2 linked regions of the Pseudophaeobacter arcticus DSM 23566 genome follow. The protein of the gene in region 2 interacts with the protein of the main gene of each other region in a pairwise test. Links are inferred from orthologs where the notes say so. Each region holds a gene or a part of one and is shown on either strand. Other genes may lie near its edges. The genes, in order: ARCT_RS0113765 and ARCT_RS0119105.

Region 1 (3,188 bases), 1.0 Mb from region 2 along the record:
CGACAGGGCGGCGAGCAGCATCCCCAAGAGCCGGGTCACCACATTGATGCCGGTCTTGCCAAGGGCGCGTTCAAACAGGCCTGAGGCGAGGAACATGGTCAACATCACAGTCAGCACCGCAAAGACCACAGACATCACCAGGGCAAAACCCTCCAGCCCAGGTTTTTGCCCAGCCAGCAGGATCACCGTTGCAATGGATCCAGGCCCGGCAATCAGCGGGATCGACATTGGAAAAATCGACGGGTCCTGAGCCGGGGTGGCCTCTTCACCCTGATTTTCCCGTCGCTTGGTGCGCCGCTCAAACAACATGTCCAACGCGGTGAGGAACAGCAACACTCCGCCCGCCACACGGAATGCGGCCATGGAGATACCGGCAAAGCCCAAAACTGCCTCGCCAAAGGCGGTAAAGAGTGCCAGCAAAAACATGGCGGTAAGTGCGGCGCGCAGCGCAATCGAGCGCCGTTCGTGCGGGGTTGCCCCCTGGGTCAGTGCCAAAAAGATCGGGGTGAGCCCAATGGGATCAATGATCACAAAGAGGGTCACAAAAGAGGTGATCAGAAAGGCAGTGTCGATCATAGAGCCTCAGCTTTTTCCAATTTTTCCAAGGCGCGCATCCACAACAGCTCAGCCCGCTCCAATGCGGTGATGACCTCGGCATGTTTGCCCTGCCAAACCCGAGCCTCGTCTTTTTTCTCAGGTTCGTAAAGCTCCGGATCCGCCAGTTTGACATCCAGCTTGTCTTTCATCTGGGTCAGTTTGGTGACACGCTCTTCGGATTTGCGCGCTTCCTTGCGCAGGGCCAGGATGGCATCCCGCGAGGGGCGTGCTGGCTTGGCCTTTTCTTTCTTGGCAGGCTTGTCCTTTGGCGCGGGCTTGTCTTTTTCCAGTAACAACGCCCGATAAGAGGCCAGATCGCCCTCATAGGGGGTTACCGTGCCCTTGGAGACCAGCCAGAGACGGTCTGCCACCAGGCTGAGCAGGTGCATATCGTGGCTGACCAGGATCACCGCGCCGGTATAGGCAGTCAGCGCTTCAACCAGGGCCTCGCGGCTTTCGATATCCAAGTGGTTGGTCGGCTCATCGAGGATCAACAGATGCGGGGCATCCAATGTGGCCAAGAGCAAGGACAGACGTGCCTTTTGCCCCCCCGACAGGCGGCCCACGGCGGTATCCGCCTGATCGGCGCCCAGGCCAAACCCGGCCAGACGCGCCCGCAGCCGCGGCTGGCCCTCACTGGCGCGCTCGCGCATCAGGTGCTGCAGCGGGGTTTCGTCAATATAAAGCTCATCCACCTGGTGCTGGGCAAAAAAGCCGATCCGCAGCTTGCTCGACTGGGTCATCTTGCCGCCCATAGGCGCAAGCCGCGCCGAGAGCATTTTGGACAGGGTGGATTTGCCCTCGCCGTTTTTGCCTAGCAGGGCAATGCGGTCGTCCTGATCGATACGCAGATCCAGATTGCTCAGGATCACCTTGCCGTCATAGCCAACCTTGACGCCCTCGGTTGCGATAATGGGCGGCGACAGCTCTTCCGGCGTGGGAAAGGTGAAAACTGTGCGTGCTGCATCTTCGGGCGCGCGGATGGTTTCCATCTTTTCCAGCATTTTCACCCGGCTCTGCGCCTGTTTGGCCTTGCTGGCCTTGGCCTTGAAGCGATCGACAAAGCTCTGCAGATGGGCGCGCCGGGCGTCTTGTTTCTTCGCCTGGGCGGCCTGGTTGGCGCGATTGGCGGCGCGCTGGCGGGCAAACTGATCGTAGTTGCCGCCATAATAGGTCACCTTGCGGTCTTCCAGATGCAGGATGCCGCCCACCGACCGGTTCAGCAGTTCACGGTCGTGGCTGATGATGATCACGGTGTGCGGATATTTGACCAGATAGGCCTCAAGCCAAAGCGCGCCTTCCAGATCAAGATAGTTGGTCGGTTCGTCCAGCAGCAACAGGTCGGGTTCGGAAAACAGCACCGCCGCCAGGGCAACCCGCATCCGCCAGCCACCTGAAAAGTCAGAGCAGGGCCGCTGTTGTGCCTCTTCGTCGAAACCCAGACCTTTGAGGATCGAGGCGGCGCGCGCTTCGGCGGACCAGGCGTCGATATCGGCCAGCCGGGTCTGCACCTCGGCAATGCGGGTCGGATCTGTTGCGGTCTCGGCCTCGGCCATCAAGGCGGCCCGTTCGGTGGCGGCAGCCAGCACGGTGTCGATCAGCGACACATTGGACGAGGGCGCCTCTTGCGCGATGCCGCCGATCTGGGCCTTGGACGGCAGGGTGATCGACCCTGTCTCAAGCGCCAGCTCGCCGCGAATAAGGCGAAACAAGGTTGTTTTGCCGGTGCCGTTGCGCCCCACAAGACCCACTTTGTGGCCGTTGGGAATGGTGGCACTGGCCTCTTCGAACAGAGGGCGGCCTTCAACCGAATAGGTGATATCGCGAATACGTAGCATGGCTCATCCACTGTCGCAGTCACCGCGCCTTGTCAATGCGTATCCGCGCTGAGCTGCACCTCTGTGAGGGGGCTGTCTGAAACCTGCCGCAGATCAGCCCTCCAAACGCCCCGCGTCGCAATATTCGGCGCCAGATTAAGGCGGTGGGCACGTGCGCTTTGTATCTGGTCTTTTACCAAGGAATGCTGGAAGTTTGGATGCAGACCATTTGCGCAGAGGCCGTATTTGGCTATTTCTCAGTCTAAGCTACAGTATTCAGGTGATTTTATGCGGGCCGCAGAGAAAGCTCCCCATCTCATAACATTGATTTTTGCCACCGCCCTGGCGGTTTTGTCACTGAACATGTTTCTGCCCTCTCTGGCGCGGATCGCTGAGGATTTTGACAGCAGCTACGGGGTGGTGAACCTGGCCCTGGCTGGCTATCTGGGCATCTCAGCCGTGTTGCAGCTGCTCATGGGGCCGCTGTCTGATCGCTTTGGGCGACGTCCCATTTTACTGGGCTCGATGCTGATTTTTGCGCTGGCATCAATCGGCTGCGTGTTGGCGCAATCGGTCTGGGTTTTCCTCGGCTTTCGCATGATCCAGGGCACGGTTGTTGCGGGCCAGGTTCTGTCACGGGCCACCATTCGCGATATGCATTCTGCAACCGAGGCCGCCAGCAAGCTGGGCTATGTCACCATGGCCATGGCGCTGGCGCCGATGTTGGGGCCGTTGCTTGGTGGGGGGCTGGATATGCTTTTTGGCTGGCGCTCC
Region 2 (3,827 bases):
GCGTCAACACCGACGGTCTCACCTTCACTGGCGACGATATCCGCCAGCACGCCAGCGGCAGGGGCGGGCACCTCGACGGTGACCTTGTCGGTTTCCAGCTCACAGAGCATTTCATCCTGCGCCACGGTGTCGCCGGGTTTCTTGAACCAGGTGGCCACGGTGGCTTCGGTAACGGATTCGCCCAGGGTGGGCACGCGAACTTCGGTTGTCATGTCTGTCTTCCTCAGATGCTCAGCGCGTCGTTCACGAGCGCAGCTTGTTGGGCTTTATGTTGGCTGGCGAGGCCGGTTGCAGGCGACGCCGAGGTGGCACGGCCGACGTAAGCGGGCCGGGTGTGCTTGGCCTTGATCCGGCTCAGCACCCATTCGATATTGGGCTCGATAAAGGTCCAGGCGCCCTGGTTCTTGGGCTCTTCCTGGCACCAGACCATTTCGGCGCCTTTGAACCGTTCCAGCTCCTTGACCAGCGAGATCGCCGGGAAGGGGTAGAACTGCTCGATGCGCATCAGATAGACGTCGTCAATGCCACGGGCATCGCGCTCTTCCAGCAGGTCATAGTAAACCTTGCCCGAGCACATGACCACGCGCTTGATCTTGTCATCCTTGACCAGCTTGGTCTCGGAATTGCCGTGCTGGGCATCATCCCACAGCACCCGGTGGAAGCTGGAACCGGTGGTGAATTCCTCGGCATTGCTGACGGCCAGTTTGTGACGCAGCAGCGATTTGGGCGTCATCAGCATCAGCGGCTTGCGGAATGAGCGATGCAGCTGGCGGCGCAGGATGTGGAAGTAGTTTGCCGGTGTGGTGCAATTGGCAACAATCCAGTTGTCCTGACCACACATCTGCAGGAATCGTTCCAGACGGGCCGATGAGTGCTCAGGCCCCTGGCCTTCAAAACCATGTGGCATCAGGCAGACCAGACCGGACATCCGCAGCCATTTGCTTTCGCCCGACGAGATGAACTGATCGAACATGATCTGGGCACCATTGGCAAAATCGCCGAACTGCGCTTCCCAGAGTGTCAGCGCGTTGGGTTCTGCCAGCGAATAGCCATATTCAAAACCCAAGACGGCATATTCCGACAGGGCAGAGTCAATCACGTCGTATTGTGACTGGCCTTCACGGATGTGGTTGAGCGGGTAGTAGCGCTCTTCGGTGTCCTGGTTGATGATCCCGGAATGGCGCTGCGAGAAGGTGCCACGGGTGGCATCCTGACCGGACAGCCGTACCGGGAAACCTTCGGTCAGCAGCGAGCCAAAGGCCAGGGCTTCGCTGGTGGCCCAGTCAAAGCCTTCACCGCTTTCAAACATCTTGCCACGGGTTTCGAGAACCCGGCCCACGGTGCGGTGGATCGGGAAGCCCTCTGGCACGCTGGCAAGAGATTTACCGATTTCCGCCATGGTTTCCGGGGCAATGGCGGTTTTTCCGCGCTGGTATTTGTTTTCCTTTTGACGATCCAGATGTGACCAGCGCCCATCCAGCCAGTCGGCCTTGTTGGGTTTGTAGTCTTTCCCGATCTCAAACTCTTCGTTCAGCTTGGCCTGAAAGGCCGCCTTCATGTCTTCGATTTCACCCTCGGGGATCAGACCATCCTTGACCAGGCGTTCCGTATAGAGGCTGAGCGTGGTTTTGTGGCCTTTGATCTTTTTGTACATCAGCGGGTTGGTGAACATGGGCTCGTCGCCCTCGTTGTGACCAAAGCGGCGGTAGCAGAAGATATCCAGCACCACGTCCTTGCCAAACTTCTGGCGGAACTCGGTGGCCACCTTGGCGGCATGCACCACGGCTTCCGGGTCATCGCCATTGACGTGGAAGATCGGCGCCTCAACCACCAGCGCGTTGTCGGTGGGATAGGGCGAGGAGCGCGAGAAATGCGGCGCGGTGGTGAAACCGATCTGGTTGTTCACCACGATATGCATGGTGCCGCCGGTCTTGTGACCCTTGAGGCCAGACAGCGCAAAGCACTCGGCCACAACGCCCTGACCGGCAAAGGCCGCATCACCGTGCAACAGGATCGACAGAACCTTGGTGCGCGCATCGTCGTTCTTTTGGTCCTGCTTGGCGCGGACCTTGCCCAGAACAACCGGGTTCACCGCCTCCAGGTGAGAGGGGTTGGCGGTCAGACTAAGGTGCACGATATTGCCGTCAAATTCGCGATCCGACGAGGCCCCGAGGTGGTATTTCACATCGCCGGATCCATCGACGTCTTCGGGTTTGAAGCTGCCACCCTGGAACTCGTTGAAGATGGCGCGATAGGGTTTCTGCATCACATTGGCCAGAACCGACAACCGGCCCCGGTGGGGCATGCCGATGACGATCTCTTCGACGCCAAGGTTGCCGCCGCGCTTGATGATCTGCTCCATCGCGGGGATCAGGCTTTCGCCACCATCCAGGCCGAACCGCTTGGTGCCCATGTATTTCACATGCAGGAATTTCTCGAACCCCTCGGCCTCAACCATCTTGTTGAGGATCGCCTTGCGGCCCTCGCGGGTGAAGGTGATTTCCTTGTCGTAGCCCTCGATACGCTCTTTCAGCCAGGCGGATTGTGCCGGATCAGAGATATGCATGTATTGCAGGGCAAAGGTGCCGCAGTAGGTGCGTTTGACGATGTCGACGATCTGCCGCATCGAGGCCACCTGAAGCCCCAGAACATTGTCGATAAAGATCGGGCGATCCATATCGGTTTCCATAAAGCCGTAGTTTTTTGGATCCAGCTCGGGGTGGGGGGCATCGCTGCGCATCGCCAGCGGGTCCAGATCGGCGGCCAGATGGCCCCGGATCCGGTAGGCGCGGATCAGCATCAGGGCGCGGATCGAATCCAGCACCGCGCGCTGGATCTGCTCGTCCGAGACCTCAACGCCTGCTTTGGCGGCTTTCTCGGCGATTTTCTTGCCAGCGGCCTTGGTTTCCACCGGGGCAGGCCATTCGCCTGTCAATGCGGCGGTCAGATCATCCGTGGGCATCGGCGGCCAGTCAGCACGGGCCCAGGAGGGTCCGGCGGCCTCTGCTTTGACGTCGAGATCGGCATCGCCCATCTGGCGGAAGAACTCACCCCAGGCGGCATCGACCGCATTGGGGTCAGTGGCATATTGCGCATAGAGCTGTTCAAGATATTCGGCATTGTGCCCCTGCATAAAGGAGGAGGCGTGGAACAGGTCGTTGGGAGAGTTATCGGTCATGGATGTGCTCACTGCAGAGGATCAGAGACTGAAAATCAAAAGGGACAAGCGATGTCATGCGAAAGGGCTTCGCGGACGGGTATATTGCAGATGTGTTTCGCAATACTTACGGCGCGCAAGGCGGGGCAAAGGCAATCAACGCAATCACTTGCGGTGCCTGTTGCGGCCTGGCTCGGGTATCGGAAATCCTGTGTCATGTGACCTGCCATATCCGGGTAGAGAGTATGGGGCGACCAAAGCCGCCCCAAAGGATCTTTAGCCTTTGATCGCTTTCAGCACTGCTTCGCCCAGGCCCGCTGGGCTTTCGGCGACAACGATGCCAGCAGAGCGCATGGCTTCGATCTTGTCCTCGGCACCACCTTTGCCACCGGCAACGATTGCGCCCGCGTGGCCCATGCGGCGGCCGGGAGGGGCTGTACGGCCAGCGATAAAGCCAGCGACGGGCTTCCAGCGGCCTTTTTTGCGCTGCTCGGCGAGGAACTCAGCGGCTTCTTCTTCAGCGGAGCCACCAATTTCACCAATCATGATGATCGACTGGGTCTCGTCATCATCCAGGAACAGGTCCAGCACGTCGATGTGCTCGGTGCCTTTGATCGGGTCGCCACCGATGCCAACAGCCGAAGACTGGCCAAGACCAATATCCGAAGTT

Evidence for each region.
Region 1: the proteins of ARCT_RS0119105 (region 2) and ARCT_RS0113765 interact in binary tests that used the Escherichia coli proteins (3 or more experiments, as listed by UniProt). The link is inferred for Pseudophaeobacter arcticus DSM 23566 from one-to-one orthologs.

Annotation. Positions count from the first base shown.
Region 1 is NZ_KI421507.1:2,026,832-2,030,019, reverse strand. What follows is about bases 5-2,875. They hold ARCT_RS0113765 (ABC-F family ATP-binding cassette domain-containing protein), read right to left. Parts: upstream 2,436-2,875; coding sequence 573-2,435; downstream 5-572. Other genes in these bases: ARCT_RS0113760 (Bcr/CflA family efflux MFS transporter), read left to right, coding at 2,703-2,875; ARCT_RS0113770 (MarC family protein), read right to left, coding at 5-576. In the rest of the region: more of ARCT_RS0113770, read right to left, coding at 1-4; more of ARCT_RS0113760, read left to right, coding at 2,876-3,188. UniProt on the Escherichia coli protein: Genetic data indicate it may be involved in ribosome assembly or function.
Region 2 is NZ_KI421507.1:3,074,101-3,077,927, reverse strand. The notes cover bases 24-3,533. They hold ARCT_RS0119105 (2-oxoglutarate dehydrogenase E1 component), read right to left. Parts: upstream 3,179-3,533; coding sequence 224-3,178; downstream 24-223. Other genes in these bases: sucD (succinate--CoA ligase subunit alpha), read right to left, coding at 3,434-3,533; odhB (2-oxoglutarate dehydrogenase complex dihydrolipoyllysine-residue succinyltransferase), read right to left, coding at 24-212. Outside these bases: more of odhB, read right to left, coding at 1-23; more of sucD, read right to left, coding at 3,534-3,827. UniProt on the Escherichia coli protein: E1 component of the 2-oxoglutarate dehydrogenase (OGDH) complex which catalyzes the decarboxylation of 2-oxoglutarate, the first step in the conversion of 2-oxoglutarate to succinyl-CoA and CO(2).